DNA from 4 places in the Priestia sp. FW507-14D1A genome. Region 1 is predicted to be linked to each of the others. Evidence: riboswitches for the same ligand, from Rfam matches in the RefSeq annotation. Region 1 holds a riboswitch; each other region holds the start of a gene.
What was found. A riboswitch is a leader RNA that binds a small molecule or an ion and turns the genes downstream of it on or off. The one in region 1 is predicted to bind cyclic di-AMP.
Positions count from the first base shown of each region.

Region 2: linked by a shared signal. The riboswitch ahead of AC3WJG_RS04490 (APC family permease) and the one ahead of kdpF (K(+)-transporting ATPase subunit F) in region 1 are both predicted to bind cyclic di-AMP.
Region 3: linked by a shared signal. The riboswitch ahead of AC3WJG_RS04215 (dicarboxylate/amino acid:cation symporter) and the one ahead of kdpF (K(+)-transporting ATPase subunit F) in region 1 are both predicted to bind cyclic di-AMP.
Region 4: linked by a shared signal. The riboswitch ahead of AC3WJG_RS03545 (potassium channel family protein) and the one ahead of kdpF (K(+)-transporting ATPase subunit F) in region 1 are both predicted to bind cyclic di-AMP.

Region 1 is NZ_JBYSWQ010000007.1:68,876-74,803, forward strand. It holds gene AC3WJG_RS21525 (putative quinol monooxygenase) at 1-103, opposite strand, end outside; gene AC3WJG_RS21530 (ArsR/SmtB family transcription factor) at 308-622, shown strand; gene AC3WJG_RS21535 (CHY zinc finger protein) at 642-977, opposite strand; gene murG (undecaprenyldiphospho-muramoylpentapeptide beta-N-acetylglucosaminyltransferase) at 1,155-2,222, shown strand; cyclic di-AMP (ydaO/yuaA leader) riboswitch at 2,380-2,522, shown strand; gene AC3WJG_RS21545 (hypothetical protein) at 2,595-2,732, shown strand; cyclic di-AMP (ydaO/yuaA leader) riboswitch at 2,748-2,890, shown strand; gene kdpF (K(+)-transporting ATPase subunit F) at 3,261-3,341, shown strand; gene kdpA (potassium-transporting ATPase subunit KdpA) at 3,366-5,027, shown strand; gene kdpB (potassium-transporting ATPase subunit KdpB) at 5,049-5,928, shown strand, end outside.
Region 2 is NZ_JBYSWQ010000001.1:774,598-780,525, forward strand. It holds gene AC3WJG_RS04490 (APC family permease) at 1-1,302, opposite strand, end outside; cyclic di-AMP (ydaO/yuaA leader) riboswitch at 1,465-1,604, opposite strand; gene AC3WJG_RS04495 (N-acetylmuramoyl-L-alanine amidase) at 1,796-2,830, opposite strand; gene AC3WJG_RS04500 (hypothetical protein) at 2,995-3,129, opposite strand; gene glnA (type I glutamate--ammonia ligase) at 3,752-5,086, opposite strand; gene AC3WJG_RS04510 (MerR family transcriptional regulator) at 5,170-5,577, opposite strand; gene AC3WJG_RS04515 (methionine gamma-lyase family protein) at 5,768-5,928, opposite strand, start outside.
Region 3 is NZ_JBYSWQ010000001.1:718,437-724,364, forward strand. It holds gene AC3WJG_RS04215 (dicarboxylate/amino acid:cation symporter) at 28-1,263, opposite strand; cyclic di-AMP (ydaO/yuaA leader) riboswitch at 1,444-1,598, opposite strand; gene AC3WJG_RS04220 (NAD(P)/FAD-dependent oxidoreductase) at 2,201-3,670, opposite strand; gene AC3WJG_RS04225 (ATP-binding protein) at 3,888-5,288, opposite strand; gene AC3WJG_RS04230 (YjcZ family sporulation protein) at 5,442-5,627, opposite strand; gene AC3WJG_RS04235 (hypothetical protein) at 5,715-5,928, opposite strand, start outside.
Region 4 is NZ_JBYSWQ010000001.1:591,330-597,257, forward strand. It holds gene AC3WJG_RS03530 (YjcZ family sporulation protein) at 172-258, shown strand; gene AC3WJG_RS03535 (YjcZ family sporulation protein) at 449-529, opposite strand; gene AC3WJG_RS03540 (TrkH family potassium uptake protein) at 856-2,175, opposite strand; gene AC3WJG_RS03545 (potassium channel family protein) at 2,179-2,838, opposite strand; cyclic di-AMP (ydaO/yuaA leader) riboswitch at 2,963-3,107, opposite strand; gene AC3WJG_RS03550 (carboxymuconolactone decarboxylase family protein) at 3,223-3,681, opposite strand; gene AC3WJG_RS03555 (Lrp/AsnC family transcriptional regulator) at 3,802-4,257, shown strand; gene AC3WJG_RS03560 (peptidyl-prolyl cis-trans isomerase) at 4,537-5,439, opposite strand; gene AC3WJG_RS03565 (S1C family serine protease) at 5,436-5,928, opposite strand, start outside.

The sequences.
Region 1 (5,928 bases):
TTCCTTCTTCTTGTAAAGAATGCTTAATTAGTTCTTGTACGTTTTCTAAAAATTCTTCTCTTTTTGCTGGGTTAACTTTCATTGAAGCTTGTAAATGAATCATGGGTGATTCCTCCTTTAATAATGATGGTGCTTTATATTATTTGTTTTGTTTTTAATCTTTCATTCAATTTATGATTAAAATGAAGATAAGTTCGAATATCATCGAACAATGAAACTATAACACCGATTAAATAACAGTGCAAGGAATTTAGTTCGAAAGTTATCGAACATTGATACACAAAAGAAGCTGTGTTATATTTTAAGCATGAGAAAACCTTATCAACCACCGAAATCTGAAATTAAATTAACGCCTATTTTACACGCGTTGAGTGATCCTAACCGGCTGCGAATTGTACAGTGTTTAGCGACAAGAAAGGAGCAGACCTGTTCGTATTATCAAAAATTAAATGTATCAAAATCAACGCTATCACATCATATTAAAGTACTTCGCGAAGCTGGAATTATCAAACTACGTATAGAAGGTACGCAGCACTATTATTCCTTGCGTTTAGAAGAACTTGAGGAATTGTTCCCAGGTCTGCTTCCTTCCATTATAAATATAGATGAGCAGTTATTTTAAAAGCTGAACAATGTTTTGTTCAGCTTTTTTGTTCAAAATAAATGTGTCCATGCAGGCTGCATCCGGGATTAAAAGAAGAACGACAGTGAGGGCAAGTCGAGTTACAGGTTAAATATTCATGAATGGATAGCTCATGTTTACATACTCCGCAAAGAATAGCTTTTTCATTAAACATAGCTTTTGGCCACCTTTTAATATCATGATCAGCATGTCCGTTATGACATTGATAGCATGGATAATATGTATTACAGCAATAAAATTTTATTGCAATAATATCTTTATCCGTACGGTAGTGCATGCAGCGCGTTTCGGAATCCACCGTATCACCTTTTACTATAGGTGCAGATTTGTTCATTATCATCACTCCCTATGAAAAGTATAGCATGCTTTTATACGCCTTATCATACATATGTAAAAAGAAAAATGCTATAATAAAACCATCGTTTTACATGTCAGATTGCATGCTAAAAAGATCAGATAAAAATTGATGTCAAAACAGATCCATTAAGTGAAGTAAAGAGAGGAAGAAAAAATGAGTAAGCAAGTTATCGTTTTTACCGGAGGCGGAACAGCTGGACACGTAACACCAAACATTGCCATTATGAAAGAATTAGACAGTGAAAAATGGGATATCCATTATGTCGGTTCTCACAATGGTATTGAGAAAGAATTAATTACAAAATTAAACGTTCCATATCATGCGATTTCAAGCGGGAAGCTGCGTCGATACGTAGATATGGAAAATGTAAAAGATGTATTTCGAGTAGCAAAAGGAGTTGGCGATGCACGTCGCGTGCTGAAAAAGTTAAAGCCTTCTCTTGTGTTTTCAAAAGGCGGTTTTGTCACAGTCCCTGTTGTAATGGCTGCTAAATCGCTAAACATTCCCGTGTTCATTCATGAAAGTGATTTAACACCGGGACTGGCAAATAAAATTGCGCAGAAATTTGCCACTAAAATTTTCACTTCTTTTGATGAAGCGGCAAACTATTTTCCAAAAGAAAAAGTGCAGGTTGTTGGTTCACCTATTCGAAAAGAATTATTTAGCGGAAGCGCAGCGAACGGGGAAAGCTGGCTTCGCTTTTATGATAAGCGCCCAATTTTAACCATTATGGGCGGAAGTTTAGGAGCACGTCGCATCAATGAGATTGTTCGAGAGTCCTTGCCTGAACTGCAAAAGAAATTTCAAATTGTACACCTGTGCGGAAAAGGCAATGTTGATACAAGCCTTGAAAAAGAGTCGGGCTACCGTCAGTTAGAATATGTAAATGAACAGCTTCCAGATGTTCTAGCGGCGACTGATTATGTGATTACACGCGGCGGATCAAATGCTATCTTTGAGTTTTTAGCCCTTCATAAACCGATGATGATTATTCCTTTGTCAAAAGCACAAAGCCGAGGAGATCAAATTTTAAATGCACAGTCCTTTAAGAAAAAAGGCTACTGTATGGTTGTGGAAGAAGAACAGTTAACAAAAGAAGTGTTTTTGCGTGAAGTAAATGAGCTTCAGCAGCAGGCAAGTACGATGAAGCGTACAATGCGTGAAGCAACAAAAACGGATGCCATTTCAATTCTTGTAAATGAAATTGAGAAAATGAGCTAAAAAAAGCGTTCTTATCGAGGAGATAAGAACGCTTTTTTCTTTGAATCTATTATTTTAAAATAATGAATAAACAGCAAAAAATAAAGTTTTTAAAATTTCAAAAAATGTTGTTGACAGTAAATTTTAACAGGAGTAAGATTACTCTCATGAAACGTTCCACAGTGAAACGCTGAGTCTTTCCTGAAAGAGAGGGAAAGAGCGGAGGACCCAATTACTAGGGGTGAATCTCATAATTGAGTAGGGTTACTTTCTTGACCCGAACCCGTCAGCTAACTTCGTAAGCGTTAAGAGAGAGGATGGTGTAATCGTGGCCGTTTTCTATAAAAGCGGATAGCGCGTTCCTTTCAAAATATAGGCGAAAGGAGCGTTAACATGCATTTATCTAAGCAAATGATTCAAATGATTGAATATCGTGCAATATGTGATCAGCAATCTTTTGATCTAGCAAACCGCTATTTGTCTATGTTAGCTAATCAAAGTATTAAACGCAGCAGTAAAAACCATAATTAAGTCTAAAAATTAAATAATAAATATACGCTTAATCAATTATGAGCGGGGGACCCAATATTTTGTACGTATGTACTAGGGGTGAATCTCTTAACTGAGTAGGGTTACTTCCATAACCCGAATCCGACAGCTAACTCCGTAAGCGTTTTGGGAGTGAAAAAATTCGTGTCGATCACGGCTTATTTGTCGTGCATTAAACCGCGGAAGAGGACTCTCTTCTGCGGTTTTTTTATGGGAAAATAGGAGAGCAGCTTATGTCTGCACCGTAAAGAGGATATAGTAGGGCTTTTAAAACGAGATCAACAATACGTGAGGAATAATCAAAGATAACCTTTCGCTGCTAGCTCACTTGGGCGTGATGCTTTACGCACGGTAACAGTCACTACGCTTAATTATTGGTGGTAAGAAACAGTTAGGAGGGAGCAACTTGGATATAATCATGCTGGGAACGCTTGTCATATTAACAGCTGCTATGTACGGAATTATTTGCTGGTCGTCTCGTGTAGTAGACGAAAGAGAGGAGAAGTGAACGTGTCGTTCATTTTGCTAGGTATTTCAGTTCTCGTTTTAATTTATTTAGTATATGTACTGTTAAATCCAGAACAATTTTAATAAGCGGAGGAATAAAACGTGGGGATTTTTCTACTATCAGTTGCGCTGCTGCTTGTTTTTGTAGCGCTTATTGCAAAGCCCGTAGGTATTTATATAGCGAATGTGTTTTCAAACGATAAAAACACTAGCTTGGTAGGAAAGATAGAATCGGTGATGTTTAAAGCGGCAGGAATTAAAGGGCATAATCAGACGTGGAAGCAATATGCAATTGCTCTCGTTTTGGCGAATACGTTTATGATTTTTGTGGTGTATCTTATCTTCCGGTTTCAAGGAGTACTGCCGCTTAACCCAAGCCACATCAAAGGAATGGATCCGGCCCTTGCTTTTAACACGGCCATTAGTTTTATGACAAATACGAACTTGCAGCATTACAGCGGTGAATCAGGTTTGTCCTATTTCTCGCAGATGGCAGCCGTTGTATTTATGATGTTTGCTGCACCAGCAACGGCACTTGCAGTAGCAATCGCGTTTATTCGCGGGTTGGCAGGGAAGGAAATAGGAAACTTTTTTGTTGATTTTGTGAAATCAATTACGCGTGTTTTACTTCCTATCGCTTTTATAACCGGCATTTTATTTATGATTTCAGGTGTCCCTCAAACGTTAAGCGGAACGGTGACTGCCCATACATTAGAAGGGGCAACACAGCAAATAGCAAGGGGACCAGTTGCTTCTTTTCTTTCAATTAAAGAGCTAGGCAACAACGGAGGGGGATTTTTTGGTGTTAATTCAGCCCATCCATTTGAAAATCCTAACGCGTTGAGCAATGTATTACAAATTGTCCTTATGCTTTTATTGCCAACAGCACTTCCTTTTACGTACGGAAAAATGATCGGACAGCGTAAGCAAGGCCGCATCTTGTTTGTAGCGATGAGTATGCTGTTTATCGTTATTTTAAGCACAGCGTTTGTAACAGAGTGGGGCGGCAATCCAAGACTTGATGCTTTTCATCTAAATGAAGCGAGCGGTTATATGGAAGGCAAAGAAGTTCGTTTTGGTGTCGGTATGTCGACGCTTTACGCCATCGTGACGACAGCAAGTGAAACAGGTGCGGTCAACACCATGCACGATACCCTTACACCTCTTACCGGGTTGTTAACGCTTGGAAATATGATGTTAAATACCGTATTTGGCGGTGTCGGAGCAGGATTTATGAATGTCATGATGTACGTCATCATCGCCGTATTTTTATCAGGTTTAATGGTTGGAAGAACACCAGAATACGTAGGTAAAAAAATTGAAGGAAAAGAAATGAAGCTCATCGCCGTGACGCTTATTCTGCAGCCGCTGCTAATTTTAGGAGGAACAGCCGTAGCGCTAACTACTCATTTAGGAATAGAAGGTATATCAAACCCAGGCTTTCACGGGTTAAGCCAGGCACTGTATGAATTTACATCATCAGCAGCAAACAATGGCTCTGGTTTTGAAGGACTCGGTGACGCAACTCCGTTTTGGAACATTTCTACGGGAATTGTTATGTATATTGGACGCTATTTCGGACTAATTACGATGCTGGCGGTATCGAGCTCACTAGCATCTAAGCAGCTTGTTCCTGAAACACCTGGGACATTTAAAACGGATACGTCTTTATTTAGCGGCATTTTAATTGGAACTACCGTTATTGTAGGGGCACTTACGTTTTTCCCAGTGCTTGTACTTGGGCCGGTTGCTGAGTATTTGACACTGTAATCAAGAAAGCGGAGGATTATAATGAATAAACGGAATTTTACGAATAATCTTGAATTGGATCGTAACAGTCACATTCAAGGTGCTGTAGATAAACAAACTTCATCGATTTTTATTCAATCAGTACAGCAGGCTTTTATCAAGCTAAGTCCAAGAACGATGATAAAAAACCCTATCATGTTCGTAGTAGAAATCGGGTTTGTTATTACGCTTTTTTTAGCTGTTGTTCCAGATCTTTTCGGAGAAAGTACAGTAAGCGCAGGCTTTAATATTGCCATATCTCTCGTGTTATTTTTCACAATTGTTTTTGCTAATTTTGCAGAGGCATTAGCAGAAGGTCGAGGAAAAGCACAGGCAAACTCATTAAAGCAATCGAAAGGTGATATTACAGCTAATAAACTTCAAAACGGGCAAATGATACAAGTTTCGGCATCGCACCTAAAAAAAGGAGATATCGTCGTCGTTTCACAAGGCGAAATGATTCCTGGAGATGGAGAAATCATTAAAGGACTGGCATCTGTTGATGAATCGGCCATTACCGGTGAATCGGCACCTGTTTTGAAAGAAGCAGGCGGGGACTTTAACTCTGTAACTGGAGGTACAAGAGTTGTCAGCGATGAAATTACAGTTAAAATTACGTGTGAGCAAGGTGAATCATTTTTAGATAAAATGATTTCGCTTGTTGAAGGAGCAGAGCGGCAAAAAACGCCAAATGAAATTGCGCTAAATACGGTTTTAACAAGTTTGACGATTATTTTCTTACTAGTTGTTGTGACGCTTCCTGTATTTACAAACTACTTACATTTTCAACTGGACACGGCTATTTTAATTTCACTGCTCGTTTGCCTCATTCCTACGACAATTGGAGGATTATTATCGGCCATTGGAATTGCTGGGATGGACC
Region 2 (5,928 bases), on a different contig from region 1:
CCATACTTGTGAAAACTTCGTTGTAAACAAAATGATTAGCACCGTTAAAGTAATGAGGGCACCAATTAAGTTAATGGTTAGCTTCCCTTGCCAGCCGGCCGGCTTTTCTCTAAGCCATTTGACAATCATTCCTGTTTGAGAAAGCGTAAATGGAATAAACACCCCGACTGCATAAAGAGGAATTAATTGTTCAGTCGCTCCTTTAAAAGCTACGATTAAGACAATAGAAGCAATTCCAAGGGTCACAATTCCATTTGAATAGCCTAGTCGATCGCCACGAATTTGAAACATTCTTGGCATGTATTTATCAGACGATAAGTTGACAGCCAGCAAAGGGAAAGCAGAAAAGCCCGTGTTCGCCGCTAGCACTAGAATTAGAGCTGTTGTGCCTTGAATAAAATAATAAAATCCATTTCGTCCAAACACACTCGATGCAATTTGTGATACAACCGTTTCATCTGCTTTTGGAGAAATGCCAAGCCAATAAGCTAAAAACGTGATGCCAGAAAATAAAACGGCTAAAATACCGCCCATCAGCATTAGTGTATGAACAGCATTTTTTGCACCTGGCTCTTTGAAGTTAGGCACTGCATTTGAAATGGCTTCTACACCAGTCAATGCCGAACAGCCTGACGAAAAAGCTTTTAATAATAAAAACAAACTAATACCTGGCACTACTGTACCGAGAGAGGGATGAAGCTCAGGTGAAACTTGACCTGTCGCTATTTTAAACAAGCCTACCGCTATTAACAAAATAAGACCAATAACAAATAAATAAACCGGATAAGCTAATACAGAAGCGGATTCTGTTACCCCGCGTAAATTTAAGACTGTAATAAAAATCACCAGCAAACACGCAATTACTACATTGTAATGATGCAGCGTTGGAAAAGCCGAAGTTAAAGCATCGGTTCCTGCTGAAACACTCACAGCAACTGTTAAAATATAATCCACCAACAGTGATCCTCCAGCGATAAGCCCAGGATTTTCTCCTAAATTGGTTTTGGAAACAACATAAGCTCCTCCGCCTTGCGGATACGCATAAATAATTTGACGGTATGAAAGAATTAAAGCCGTCAGCAGCACCAATACCCCAATCGCAATTGGAATTGAATACCAATAAGCAAGGACGCCTACTGTTGCAAGTACAATCAAAATTTGTTCTGTTCCATAAGCTACTGAAGATAAAGCATCTGATGATAAAATAGCCAGTGCTTTAAGCTTACTAAGCTTTTGATCGCCTAACTCTTTTGTTTTGAGCGGCTTTCCAATCAATAATCTTTTGAGAACTGAATAGTTCACGTAATTTCCCTCCGATGATTGCTTAGCTACTATCGATCGTCCGTTGCTAAGCTCCGTTACAAGTTCATGAATAAGTGATATTATTCCTAAAAAATACCTTTTTATGTTAAAAAAGCGCACAAAAAAAACACTAAGGGTTCTCAGCGTTTTTACACAGCTTAAACCTCCTCTCCAAAACGCTTATGGGGTTAGCTGTCGGATTCGGGCTATGAGAGTAGCCCTACCTTTTAAAAGGATTCACCCCAAGTGACAATGCACAAATTTGGGTCCCCCACTTCTGACGAATTAAGCGATAACAGGTCAATATAATTTTCGGTTAAAGAGTATGATCGATAACATGTTTCTTTCATAACTATCCTTTGTTCTTAGATAATATACTCCCGTACAAATGGTTTGTAAAGCATTATTTTACGTAAACCATAAAATAGTGCTTAAGGCGCTTTTAACAGAAAAACAAAAGGCCTTCTGCCCGCTTACAGAAGACCTTTTTGCGTTAACTTTTTGCTTTTAAAACGGCTGCTAGCTTGTTTTTCGTTTGAGGACCATAAATGCCATCTACATCATAAGGAAGATACACAAGCTGAAAACGTCTGACTGCATCTTTCGTTTGAACTCCATATATTCCGTCTAATGACCCTACTTTAAAATTAACCGCGTTTAATGCTCTTTGAAGCTGTTTCACAGCTTCTCCAGAATCGCCTTGTTTTAAAATTCCATTAGGAAGTGGATATTGTTCAGAAGGTGGTGTTGGAGATGGTGTTGGTGAAGTTCCTGAAGGAATAACGATTGTTTTTCCAACCTGCAGTGTTAACGGATCAGAAAGCCCTGTATTCGCTTCTTGAAGCGCCTGTACTGTTATGCTGTACTTCTGTGCAATACTGTAAAGCGTATCTCCTTGCTTGATCGTATACGTTTTTGTACCCGGTTCAGAAGGTGATGGATTTGGTGTTGGTGTTGGATTTGGGTTTGGAACTGCGCGACGAGGTAAATTTAAATAGACGGCAATTCCTTTTGCATACGATTCACCCATGCTTTTTAAAAAAGCTTCATTTTGAAGAAGTGCTGCATCTGTACTGTTATCAATAAAAGCTATTTCAGTGAGTACTGCGGGCATATTTGTTAAGCGAAGCACCGCGTAATTGGCTGATTTCCGACCGCGATTCGGGTGATTATACGACAGCAGCGCTGGCTGTACTTGGCCGTGGACAATCGATTGAAACGTTTTACTGGCATTGCTAGCGCTTCTATAAACATAATCTTCGTACCCTGTTCCTCCACCGGCATTTACGTGAATAGACATAAATGCATCTGCGCCCCACGAATTAGCTTGAGAAGCGCGCTGAGATAACGATAAAAAAACATCTGTGGTACGAGTGGTTTTAATTGTAAAATCACTGTACGTGCTATTTAAATAGCTTATTAAATATTGTTGGATTTTTAAAACTAAGTTTTTTTCATACAGTCCGTTTGCTCCAACCGCTCCTGCATCTGCCCCACCATGTCCTGCATCAAGATAGATTTTTTTCATATTACTTGTCCCTCCTTATTTTTAACATATGCATGGGGGAAAAAAGTGCTACGTATACTAGCCTACTTAGTGAAAAATTACTAAAAAAGGAGATTAAGACATAACGAAATCACTTCAACCTAAAAACGAACAAATGGGATAAATGCGCTAGTATGGATGGCTTGTTACATCGCTGTTGATTTCCGTGCAAGGCTTCGCTTTTCGCGGGCGGCTGGTGAGCCTCCTCGTCGCGTGCGCTCCTGCGGGGTCTCACCTATTCCGCTTTTCCCGCAGGAGTCTTCGCCTTTCCCTCCAATCAACTGCTAGAAGCAACTAAATAGATGAAATCTACGTTCACCCTACCAATAAAAAAATCCGCACAATTCATCGTGCGGATCTTCTCTCCCCCCTAACATATTTTTGGTCCAGATTCTATTCTGGTTGATTAAAGTATAGATCAAGAGGGTCTATTATTTATAACGTTAAGACCTATTTAAAAAGCAGAACGCCTATAACAATGAGAATAATCCAAATTGGAATGCTTATTAATATGCCTATTACTAAACCTTTGAAAAAATTTCCTTCTTGCATTTTTATTCCATTCCTCTCCAACAGTATTTTCTAATGATACTACGACTGGCTGAAAATTCTCTGAAGTTATACTGAAGTGCAGAGTGAACACATAAACAATCTCTCTATCTGTTATACACTACTTTTACATATAGATTCAATGAGACAAAAAGCTTATCCTTTTTAATTCATATAACTAAATTCTTTCCTGTATCTAACAAAACAATAAAAAGCCTCCCGTAAATTGTACGACAGGCAGCTATACTTATTTTATGAACAGTTTAGTTCAATATTTAATATGCGCAATGTTATTCATTTTGAAAACAAAAAAGTCCGAGAGAACGTATAAACGATCTCTCGGACTTTTAAGAATTAATATTGGCTCATGTATTGGTCACGTTCCCAAGGATGAACTTGTGTACGGAACATATCCCATTCGATTTCTTTCGCTTCAACGAAGTGCTCTGCTAAGTGTTCACCTAATGCAGAAACCATAACTTCGTTTGATTGGAAGCTATCTAAAGCTTGAGCTAATGTTGCAGGTAAATCTACGATACCTTCTTCAACACGCTCTTCTTTTGTCATTACATAGATATTACGATCGATAGGTTTTGGAGCTTCAAGGTTGTTCTTGATTCCATCTAAACCAGCTTTTAATAGAACAGCCATTGCTAAATATGGATTAGCAGCTGGGTCTACGCTACGTACCTCAACACGAGTTCCTACGCCGCGAGAAGCTGGGATACGGATTAATGGGCTACGGTTACGAGCAGACCATGCAACATAACAAGGAGCCTCATATCCAGGCACTAGACGCTTATAAGAGTTTACAGTAGGATTTGTTACTGCTGTAAAGCTGTGTGCGTGCTTGATGATACCTGCGATAAATTGACGAGCAGTATCACTTAGCTCTAGATTACCGTTTTCATCATAAAATGCGTTTTGACCATCTTTAAATAATGAAACGTTACAGTGCATACCTGAACCATTCACACCAAATAATGGTTTTGGCATAAATGTAGCATGTAAGCCATGTTTACGTGCAATTGTTTTTACAACAAGTTTGAACGTTTGGATATCATCACAAGCTTTTAATGCAGCAGCATATTTGAAGTCAATCTCGTGTTGTCCAGGAGCTACCTCATGGTGAGATGCTTCAATTTCAAAGCCCATTTCTTCAAGCTCTAATACGATGTCACGACGGCAGTTTTCACCAAGGTCAGTTGGCGCTAAGTCGAAGTAGCCACCTTTATCATTTAATTCTAATGTAGGTTCGCCTTTTTCGTCTAATTTGAATAAGAAGAACTCTGGCTCAGGTCCAAGGTTAAAATCAGTAAATCCTAACTCTTCCATCTCTTTTAACACACGTTTTAAGTTATTACGTGGATCGCCATCAAACGGAGTTCTATCTGCATTGTAGATGTCACAAATAAAACGTGCTACTTTACCTTTTTCAGATGTCCAAGGGAAAATAACAAATGTATCAATGTCCGGGAATAGGTACATATCTGATTCTTCAATACGTACAAACCCTTCAATAGAAGAACCGTCAAACATCATTTTGTTGTCTAACGCTTTTTCTAATTGACTTACTGGAATTTCAACGTTTTTAATTGTTCCTAAAATGTCAGTGAACTGAAGACGAATATACTTTACATTCTCTTCTTGAACTTTGCGGAAAATATCTTCTTTTGTGTACTTTGCCATCGTGTGATCCTCCCCTAAATCTCTATATAATATTTATAATCTATACCCCTCATATACGAACGGCATAAATATTGATAACTTTATTAATGAAAGAACCTGGACATATCTCCTTGATTTAAAGTTGCTCGATTAAAACGGCCTGCTTGCATAAGTTCTGCACGAAGCATTTTTCGCAATTCATCGTCCGTTAATTCTGGCTTTGCTGTTGCTGCCACAACTTTTTCTTCTTGCTTATGCCCTTTTTGCTCCTTTTGAAGATGAAACAGCTGTTTTACACCTGCTAAGTTTACACCTTGTTCAATAAGATCACGGATTTCAAGCAGCTTATCAACATCGTTAAATGAGAATAATCGTCGATTTCCCTCTGTTCTTACTGGTGCAACTAATTCATGTTCTTCATAGTAGCGAATTTGGCGAGCCGACAACTCAGTTAACTGCATCACAATTCCAATTGGGAAAAGTGGCGTATTTCTTCGAATGTTGTCACTCATTTCAGTTCCTCCTTTGGATTAACTATTTACATTGTATGCTATGTTAGTTCACCTGTCAACCGAATGTTAGTAATTCTAACATAAATTTTTCTGAACATTTCTTCTATACAAATAAATAGCATTTCGTTTATTTTTATAAGCCTATCTTTTCTTTCTTAGCGGGGAGAAAATAGTCTTTCTATCTTATATTTTATAAAAGTTCTTTCGTCAGCATTTGATCTACTGCCATACATATTGCTACTTTTACGTGAGCATACGTTAACCCGCCCTGCACGTAAGCGACATAAGGAGGCCTGATAGGTCCATCTGCCGTCAGCTCAAGGCTTGCTCCTTGTATAAACGTTCCAGCTG
Region 3 (5,928 bases), on a different contig from region 1:
AGCATATAGCTAGAGCTTTTACGCTTATTAAGCTGATTGCGTTACAGATTTATCGATACGCTTTGCTTCTGACTCAGCCACAATAACGGCACACGCAGCGTCTCCCGTAATATTTACAGATGTACGAAGCATGTCAAGCAAGCGATCAATTCCAATAATCAATCCGATACCTGCTACAGGCAAGCCAACCGAACTCAATACCATTGCTAGCATAATGAGACCAACTCCCGGCACACCTGCTGTACCAATACTAGCAAGCACCGCTGTCAATACAACCGTCACAAGAGCACCCAGCGACAGGTCAACACCGTATACTTGTGCAATAAAAATAGTCGCTACACCTTGCATAATTGCCGTCCCGTCCATGTTAATGGTAGCACCTAACGGCTGAACAAAACTGCTGATGGACTCCGGGACACGAAGGTTTTTTTGAGCCACATTCATTGAAATCGGAAGCGTTGCATTACTGCTCGATGTACTGAATCCAACTGTCATCGCAGGAGCAAAACCTTTAAAAAATTCAATAGGGTTACGTCTCGCCATAAGAGCGACTGATCCTCCATATGTTACAATCGAATGGATAAACAGTGCGAGCACGACTACAATCATGTACAGCCCCATCGCTTTAATTGCCTCCCAGCCTTGACTTCCAACCGCGGTTGCAAGAAGTCCAAATGTTCCGTAAGGAGCAAACTTCATCACTAGATTTACAAGATACATCATCAATTCATTGCCTTGCTCAAGTAAATTGTAAAGCCCTTTTGTTTTATTTCCAAGCATCGTAATACCAAAACCGATAAAGATAGAGAAAACGATAAGTTGAAGCATATTCCCTTCAGCCATCGCTTGGATTGGGTTGACTGGAATCATATTTAAGAATGTCTCTCCAACCGGCGGTGCTTTTTCGGCTTCAAAAGAAGCGTTTTTTGTATCAAAAGATCCAAACGTACCCGGTTTAATTGCATACGCTAAAATTAAACCAATAATAATAGCAACGGTTGTTGTAACTAGGAAGTAGGAAACTGTTTTAGCCCCGATTCTTCCTAGTTTTTTAGGATCTCCTAAACCTGCTACACCTAACGTGATAGAGAAAAACACAATTGGTACAACAAGCATTTTAATTAAGCTTAAGAAAATTTGGCCAAGCGGTGTAAACAAGTACTTGTCCAGCGGAGCAAAAGCACTTGGAGCAAAAGCATTGATCAACACTCCCACAACAGCACCAGCAATTAGCGCGATAATAATCTTTGTCGATAGCTTCATAGATTTACCTCCCGTAAATAAATTATATTAGAATGATTCTAACTACCATACTTATTTTACCATGCATTGAGAGCGGTAACACTCAAAATATACAATATATTAAAAATTTTCAGATTAATAGTTTAAGAATATTTTTATCTATACAAAAAACCATGAGAATATCATGGTTTCATAGACCTGTTATTCCCTCACTGAATGCTTACGGAGTTAGCTGTCGGATTCGGGTACGTGAGTTACCCTACTTGATTTATTCAAGATTCACCCCAAGTACACTACGCACAAATATGGGTCCCCCGTTCTCTTATAAAACAAAAGAGATTAAGCAAATAATTTTCTTTAATATTTTTGCATGATAATAATTCTTACTTTAATTAAAATTCATTTTATATGTTTCTGTCAAGTTTTTATTCAAAAATAATGCAGGATTTTATCATAAAAAGTTGAGCATTGTTATATTTTAAAATATTTACATCATATTCCAATAAACCACAAACAGTTATTTAACAAGACTTAAAATCTAATGGATAAAAAATTAATTCAAAAAATAGTTTGTAAAGTGAACTTTCTTTTCATTAAATCACATTCATAAATTTGCATAATTATTCTAATATCCGCGTACTTTACTGCTTTCATAAATATTTTACTCAACAAAAAATAACTCTTTCCAACTGTTGATTTTATCCTTGTATTGCTTGATATAAATTCTCTGAAATTTCACTGAATTTGTTGATAGAAATAAATGGACATTGTCAATTCGCCTTATTCTATTTAATTCTGCTCACGATAGAAATATGGATGCCGTAATACCTTTTAAAAAAGAGCGAGTAATTATCATATAAAACTATCGGAGTTGGAGGGGTATAAGTTCTTTACTTTTTACTTATTCGCTTTCGTTATTTAACACATATAAAAAAAGAGGCCGTGACGGCCTCTTTTTTTATACAGTAACAGGTTCAGAACTTGCTTTACGATTCTTTAATTTTTCAACAATGTCACGCGCTACCCACACACCGCACGCACTTGCCTGCGCGAGTCCTCGCGTAATACCAGCTCCGTCTCCTCCCACGTATAAACCGGAAATTTCAGTTTCAAACTTATCATTTAACTTCGGACGGGCTGAGTAAAATTTCGCTTCCACACCGTAAAACAGCGTATGTTCAGATGCTAACCCAGGCGTTACATGATCCAGTGCTTCTGTCATTTCAATTAAGCTTTTCATCGTATTGTAAGGAAGCACTAAGCCTAAGTCACCCGGTACAGCTTCTTTTAACGTTGGTTCTAAAAAGCCCTCTTTAATTCGAGTCGCTGTTGAACGACGGCCCTTTAAAATATCTCCATACTTTTGAACAACTAAGCCCCCGTTTGACAGCATATTAGCTAATCTTGATACTTCGTGCGCATATTCGTTCGGCTGATCAAATGGATCCGAAAATTTATGAGAAACAAGCAGCGCAAAGTTCGTATTTTGACTTCCAAGCTTCGGATCTTTGTATGCGTGTCCATTTGCTAACATAATACCTGAATGATTCTCTACTACCACATGTCCTGAAGGATTGCTGCAAAACGTTCTAACTCTTGTACCTACGGACGTATTGTAAATGAATTTCCCTTCGTACAAGTGCTTGTTGATTTCTTCCATAACAACGTTGGATGTTTCTACTCGAACGCCGATGTCCACTTGATTGTTAATCATTTTTAAACGACGTTTTTTTAGTAAGTCGCTCATCCACTTCGAGCCGTCTCGACCTGGTGAAACCACCACTTTATCAGCCGTAATTCTTTCACCATTTTTCAATTCAATACCGCGCACGATATGCTGACCATCTTCTTTTTCTGTTATTAAATCGGCTACTTCCGTTTTATACTGCATATCAATTTTTTCTTTTAAATATTCATAAATGCTTTTTAAAATTTCTAAATTTTGCTCTGTTCCTAAATGACGCACTTGGGCACGCAATAGCTTTAATCCTGCTGCGTATCCGCGTTTTTCAATTTCACGAACTTTATCAGTTAACGGATCCGTAATCGTATCGGTTGCTCCGTGTTTTAAATTAATTTCATCCACGTATTTAATTAAATCTACCACCTGTGATTCAGACAGATAATCCGTCATCCAGCCTCCAAATTCACTTGTGATATTAAATTTTCCATCTGAATATGCGCCGGCTCCACCGAAACCATTTGTGATAGAACAAGCAGGCAAACAGCCAGCAAACTCTTTTTTGCCAACCGCAGGCGGACATTTTTCAATTTTTTTCTGAAGAATCGGACAATTACGTCGATAGATATCGTGTCCTTTATCGATTAATAAAATAGTTGCTTCCGGTAATTTTAACGTTAACTCATAGCAAGTAAAAATCCCAGCGGGTCCTGCCCCTACCACAATAACATCATAATTTGAGTTCATTGTACATTCTCCCATCATCTTTTTTCTTCGGGTAAAAGATAAAAGTTATTGACCGAATTTTCTTTTTTTATTATCATTCGGTTATTTTCTAGCCATTTGATAATATATCAAAAACAAACCCTTTAGTCAACAATATACACGAACATTAAAATAAAAAAATAAAAAAACATTCGCTTTTATTTCGATCAAATAAAAACCAGTGAACGAATAGCAAGCGCTATGAAATGTTCACTGGTTCTTTAATATACGGAAGAGCAATTTCTACTTTTGTTCCTACTCCTACTTTACTCGCAAATGAAATATGCCCTTGATGCTGTTCGATTATTCGGTAGCTAATCATTAACCCTAGCCCCGTTCCTGTTTGTTTCGTAGAATAAAACGGTTCACCTAGCCGGGCTAAAGATTGCTCATCAATTCCACAGCCTTCATCCTCGATAATGACCATGCCGTATTCATTTCTTTTCTCAACGGTGACTTTAACTGTACCTTTGCTCATTGACTCAAGCGCATTTTGAATTAAATTAATAAAAACTTGTTTAAGCGCATTTTCTTCACAAAAGATTGTAATCTCATCACTAATTTCATTAATAATACGACAGTTTTTATAATTGGCGTGTGTATCTAATAGTAATGTCACGTGACGGATGATTTGATTGAGACTTTTTGGGTGGTATGAATTTTCAATTTTAGGCTTGGCCAGCGTTAAAAATTCTTGAATAATGGATTCGACGCGATTCAATTCTTCAAGCATAATATCATTGTATTCTTCATTATACTGTTTTGATGCTTTTAACAGCTGAATAAACCCTTTAATCGCCGTCATTGGATTACGAATTTCATGTGCTACTCCTGCCGCTAACTTGCTCACCATTGTAAGCTTTTCAGATTTGCTTGCCATTTCATCATATTTTTTTCGATCCGTTACGTCGCGAATAATATACTGAATGGCATCCTGTCCTTCAAACTTAATTTTGGTTGCCGAAGATTCAATAATGACGACTCCTTTTTTAGTCAATAGTTTCACATCAACACGCGGCCTCACCGACATTCCGTTCATTAGCTGAACCATTCGTTCTTTTACGATTTCTAAATGTTCGGGATGAATAAAATGAAGCCAAGGACGCCCGATATACTCTTCTTTTTTCTCTCCGCCAAGAAGTTTAACACCAGCGGGATTCAAATATTGAATTCTGCCTTCTCTTGTTACAATAAATGCATCTTGGCTTTGCTGGACAAACTGCTTATATTGCTTCATTTTCCGAATGACTTCCTCTTGCTTTTCAATACTTGAGGAAAACTCTTTCCACTGAACAACTAAGAGCGGAATATCCCCTTCCGTGCGCTGAATATGGATGTGCATCGGAAACTGCTGATCTACTTTTTTCTTAAGTAAAACAACTTCTTCCTCTTGCTTTCTTAACGGTTCCACTTCATGCTTTTCAATAAAAAAGCGATTTGGCTCTTCAAATACATTACAGGAAAGAAGTCGTTCCTCCGTCGTTTTAAAAAGGTGGCAGCACGCTTCATTTAAAATTTGGATATCTCCATCCATATTCATTACGAGCATTGGTGTAAATGACATTGAAAATAGCTGTTGAAATACTTTTTCCTTTTCCATATATTCACCTTCGCTTATTGAGTTACTAGCTATAGTATAATATGGTAAATGTTGATTTGGCAAAATTTTTTTATTATTTAAACAATTTATATGTAAGTTTGTCCTTTTCCATCTGTTATAAAAAGCTCGCACATGCGAGCAAATGAGGCCTAATCAGCAAAAACAAGTACAGCCAATGATGATTAATAAAATAAATAGCACAACAATTAATGCAAATGACTGGCCCGTTCCACAATGATGATAACCGCCAATTGGATAGCTAATTGGATAATGGCAAGTATCATACAGGTGGTGATAGCCTCCGTGATGGCATGGGTCGTAACAATCGTAGTTATACATAGCAATCTCTCCTCTTGTTTTTTTCATTTCGTACACTGTACTTTATATGCGTTAGTTGATTGTCCTGTATGTGCATTCGCCCATTTTTCACTTTCTCTTACGCCATATTCGCCTTTTAGGCTGCAGCGTATACGAAAACAACAAAAGTAAAATACTTCCCATCACCAGTAACGTAGTAAAATTTTTCATAAACTCAATAATGACCCCTATATAGGGGAGATGGTATGCGTAGCTTCCAATCACTTTAAAAGAAGCAGGCAAAGAATCTCTTTGAGCTGTAACCAGTACATCAAGCTCTTGA
Region 4 (5,928 bases), on a different contig from region 1:
CTTTGCCCTCCTTTTCCTCTTTATCATAAAGGATTTCTGCAAAAATGAAAAAAGTAAGTGTTCTTCATTTTTCTCAAAAGATCGTTACCGTCAAAAATAGGCAAATTTCTCAATCACTTAACCCAATTAGTACATAGGATATAGAGAATTTTAGTAAAGGGGGGTACACATATGGGCGCAAAAGGCGGTTTTGGTTTTTCATTTATCGTTGTTTTATTTATTCTATTAGTAATCGTAGGATGTTCTTGCTACTACTAATTTTTAGAGGGGATGAACATCATTCATCCTCTCCTATTTCAAAAAAAAACCATGCTTTCGCATGGCTACATACCGATTAGATGAATGAGTAGAGGAACTCATTGTTCGGCAATATTGAAAAAATTTTTGGTTTTTACTTCCGCCTAGTATGCCCTTTTTGACGGGGGCTATGCGCAAATAAAGTTAACGTTTAAAAGCGAAAGCCAGACGCACCTACAATAACAAGTAAAACAAATAACACAACGATTAACGCAAAATTTTGTTTTCCCACGTACCATCCCTCACTTCCTATTATCTGCTTTTAGTGTATGCAACAGCTTGGCAAAATGTTTAGGACAGGGGTGCGGATTTTTCTAATGAGAAAAACCTTCAAATTTCGCCAAAAAAAGTGAATCATATTTTTGTTTCTTTCGTTATATATAGTAAGAGATTTTCTACTATAAAAAAGGGGGACCTTTAATGCGCCGACATTCCAAATTGCCCATTGTTCTTGTCTTTGCCTTCTTTTTATTCATCGCAACTGTTTTGTGCGTAACCTCTTATATGTCTTGAACGTATAAATAATATAAAAAAATCGCCTTATCGAAGGCGATTTTTCTACCCTAGCATTATATCTTCATTTGGATAACGAACAGCTTCGCGCTTTTGCTTAGATAATGAAAACGCAAGCGTTAATGGCCCCACTTTTCCTAAAAACATGATAAAGATAATAATTACGCGTCCAAAGTACGAAAGTTCAGGAGTTGCTCCCATTGATAAACCTACTGTTCCAAACGCTGAAACAACTTCAAACATAATTTTTACAAACGGAAGGTTTTCCGAAATATTTAACAGGAAAATAGCCCCAAATACAAACATAATTGAAATCATCGTGATGGCTAGTGCCTTAAACACGTGAAGAGGAAGAAGTCGTCTCTTTAACAGCACAATATCTTCCCGGCTTCGTAAAAATGCCCATACAGAAAAAACAATCACCACAAACGTTGTTAGTTTAATACCGCCTCCTGTTGACGCACTTCCTGCACCAATAAACATTAATAAGACCATTAAAAAGACCGTTGCATCATGCAGGTGAGCTAAATCAATTGTATTAAATCCAGCGGTTCTTGTCGTTACTGCTTGAAAATAAGAAGCCCATACTTTGTCTCCTAATGATAAATTTCCGAGCGTATGCGAATTGCTGTACTCTAAGAAAAAAATAAAAAGCATGGCAATCACATTAATCGCAAACGTGCTGATAATCATAATTTTTGAATGCAACGTTAGTTTTTTATACGATTTTTTCACCCACATATCAGCAAGAACGGTAAACCCTAACCCGCCAATGATGAATAAAAAAGAAATCGTTATGTTAATAATAGGATCTCCAACATACTGTACTAAGTTATCAGACAGTAGTCCAAACCCTGCGTTATTAAAAGCTGAAATTGAATGAAACAAGCTAAAGAACAGCCCCTTAGACCATCCGAATTCCGGAACCCAGCGTATCGCTAAAAAAACAAGTGCAATAAACTCAATTAAAAATGAAAAGATAAACAGCCTTTTAACTAGCAGGACAACTCCGCCGACGCTTGTTTGATTTAATGCCTGCTGAACGAGCATACGCTCTTTAAATCCAATTTTTTTACCTAGCATCATAAAAATCAACACGGCAAATGACATAATGCCAAGACCGCCTATTTGAATTAACAGCATAATGATCGTTTGACCGATGACGGTAAAACGCGTACCTGTATCTACGACGGCTAAGCCGGTCACTGTCATAGCGGAAGTAGATGTAAAAAGGGCGTCTACCCATCGGATTGGCTCAGTAGTAGAAAAAGGCATCATCAATAGAAGAGCACCCATAATAATTCCTCCGCCAAAAATGGAGACAAGCAGCTGCGGAGGGGTGAGTTTAATGATTTGTTTTTTCATGAGTTAAACTCCTTCTTCTTCAAAACGGTTCAAATCGCGGTTATGTCCGATAACAATCAGCATATCTCCTTGTTCAATTATTTCATGCGCGGTAGGCGAAATCACCATTTCCCCGTCTTTTCGCTGAAAGCCAATAATGTTGCAGCCGTACTTGGCACGAATGTTTAAATCAAACAGCGTTTTATTATGAAGTTTCTTAGAGGCGACAATTTCGACAATACTATAATCCTTTGATAATTCAATGTAATCAATGATTTTTTCTGACACTACGTGATGAGCAATACGTTTAGCAATATCACGCTCAGGATGAATGACTTTGTCTGCTCCTATTTTCTCCAGCACTTTTTGATGATACATATTCACTGCTTTTACCCATACTTGCTTAACGCCCATATCTTTTAAAAGCATCGTTGCGAGAACGCTTGCTTCGATATCATCCCCAAACGAAATAAGAGCATGATCAACATTGCGGATACCTAGCCCCTTTAAGCTAGCTTCATCAATCGCGTTTGCTTGCACAACATATGTAGCTGAATTGCTAAATTTATTTACTACCTCCTGATTGCGGTCAATAGCGAGCACATCCACATCCAGATTAGCAAACTCTTCAACCAAACTGCCTCCAAAACGACCTAATCCCAATACAGCAAACTGTTTTTTCATAATGTATTTATTCCTTTCTTCAACTGCTGTGTGTTCTCTTAGCTTATACTTTTTCTAAAAAATTACATCTTTTTCTTAAAAAAAGCGCAAAAAAACACAGGAAGGCTCCTGTGTTTTTTCACACTCTTCCCCCTCAAAACGCTTGCGAAGTTAGCTGTCGGGTTCGGGTTTTAAGAGTAACCCTACCTTTTTAAGGATTCACCCCAGAGCACAATATGTGCGTAAATAATGGGTCCTCCGCTCCGTAATGGATTAAGCGATTTTTATTCAAATATCTATGATCTATTTTTTAGAATAATCGATTCGATTCATGATACGTTTCACTTCACGAAAGCTATCTTACTCCTGTGAATTTTGTCTGTCAAGATATTTTTAGCAAAGACCTCACTTGCGCTGCAAGCTGCAAAAATCATATAAATCTAAACTGACAATCATTTTGTGAAATTGATCAAATAAATTAATAACAGCTAAAAGCTCTAACAGCTGCGTATCACTGTAAAATTTCTTTAATTGATCCATATCAGCATCCGTTAACTCCCTTGGACGCACCCGGTATACATCAATAAATCGAAACAGCAGTCGATCTTTTTCTTCCAGCTCTTTTTCTCTTAACACTTTTTGATTAAGCGTCTCATCGCCTACATATGACATGCTCATACACGTCTCACAGCCGTTAACACCTGCTAGATAAAGCCTTATTTTTTCCTTAGTCTCTTTTTCTACTATATCGCTGTTCCAAAGCGTGTCGTAAAGCTCATCGTATAATCTTTTTACATGCGGAATTAAATTCAATGCTTTTTCAAAATTTGTTCCCTCTTCGTTTGCTAACAAAACTCTTGCCATTTTTTACTCACTCCTTTTTAATTATTATAGTAAGAAAAATGGAAATTTCAGATTACATATAAAACATCTTATCTACTATTACTAATCAAATGAAACGTTAATGAGAAAGAAGGTTTTCAATTGAAAATTGATGAAATTGATTTATCGATTTTGCAGGCGCTGCAGCAAAACAGCCGCCTTTCCTTACGAGAGCTAGGAAAACAAATTAACTTGTCCCCTCCTTCGGTGGCAGAGCGAGTAAGGCAGCTAGAGAGCTTTGGTGTTATAAAAGGGTATACGATTGATATTGATTATGAAAAGCTGCATTTGCCCGTGTCGTGTTTTATTGAAGTAACGATGAAAAACGGAGAGCACGAGCGTTTTAAACGATTTATTTCTCAGTATCCCTACGCTTTATTCTGTGAACGCATCGCCGGGCAAGCCTGCTTTATTACAAAGCTTCAGCTTCCTCACCTGCACGTACTCGAACAATTTATTAACGAAATTACACCTTATGCCAAAACGATTTCACACATCGCCCTTTCTCACGTAGAGATGGTTCCTGCATTATTAAGTCATTTAAAAGACGAAAAGTGATTGAAACGTAACGAAAAAATCCGAACGATTGGATTGATCGTTCGGATTTTCTTTCCACTAAACTACTTTTGTCCCAGCCTCTTTTATTCGTCCAACAGCATAAAAAATAACCCTCCAAAGCTGGAGGGTATAAATTTTCCGAATAATGAAAGTTTTACAACTTCATTTTATCAGGTGCCGACATTTCTGTCTACTTAAAAATGTAAAAGAGCTCTCTATTAATAGAAAGCTCTTTTACCTGCTTGTTTTTTGAAAACAATCAATCTATATAAAAGGAAACTACCTAAGGCTGAACGTCACGTGAAACCTTGGCAGTTGATCCTGGATATACCGGTTGATATGATTCAAAACAAGTTCTTTCATCATTTCTTCTCTGACTTCTAATTCCGTTTTTTTATCTTTTTGTTTTAAAATAAGAATATAATAGACTTTACCCATTTTAATGGGCTCACTACTCTCTCCGATGTGCTGTTTTTTTAAAACATCTATAAAAGAAGGAGATAAACTTGAAAGCTTTAGATTATCAGCATTCTCTATTTTGCTCACTGTCTGGAATTCAGCATATTTTTTTTGAACGCCTTGAAGAGATGTTCCCTTTTGCAGTTCAGCCGCAGCGGCGTCGGCATCATGTAAAGTGGAAAAAGCCAGCTGCGTAAAAGATACGCGCGTCAGATCGTTTTCAATACGTTTATAGTAAGCAGTTAGTTCATCAGACGTAATTTGTTTGCGGAAATATTCTTCTAATTTAAACTCATTCGTTAGCTGGTTGGTTACATCACTGGAACGAATATTTAACACTTCATAACCTTGTTTTCTTGTATCCTCGTCATATGAGCGTTTAATTTGCTTCCACATATCCTCGACTTGTTTTTGTACTTTATCGCTTGTCTTTAGATGTGAAATTAAGATTTTTTGCATAACAAGCTGCCGCAATAACTCTTTGCGGTAGCTTGTATCATTTAGGGGAGCATCTGGATTTAAGAACCCTTCAACGGCTAAAAAACGGTTGAATTCAGCTCCTGTCACCTTGCCTCCCTCATACGCTGCCAGTTCTTTGGCAGAAGATAGCTGACTAATTTCTACAGAAGGAAACATCGTGTTTGAATGCTTCCCTCCGCAGCCGGTTAAAAATCCGAACGCTGTTAATACTGCTAGCAGCAGCTTTAACGGTGTTGAACTCATCCATTGTTATCCTGCTGTTCTGAAAGCTTCAGAGAAATAGTTTGTTTTTTTCCATTTCGATACACGTCTAATTTTACCGTGTCTCCTACTTTGCGTTTTGTGTATAGATATTGACGTAAATCACTGGATGTTTTGACTTCGTTTCCATCGATGGCAACAATCACGTCTTTTGATTGTAAACCTGCATCAGAAGCAGAAGAGAATGGTTCAACCGTCGTTACGACAACTCCTTCAGACGTATCGCTTGTTAGGCCTAGCTGGTTTTGTTTTGTTGCAGCTGAAAGCTGACCTACATCTTGAAGACCTACCCCCATATATGGACGCGTTATTTTCCCATTTTTCATAAGCTGTTCAATCGTCGGCTGCACTTCATCACTTGGAAGAGCAAAGCCGATGCCTTCTACATTGTCTTCTGAAATTTTCATACTGTTGATGCCGACTACTTCACCGGAAGAATTGATCAAGGCACCGCCGCTGTTCCCTGGATTA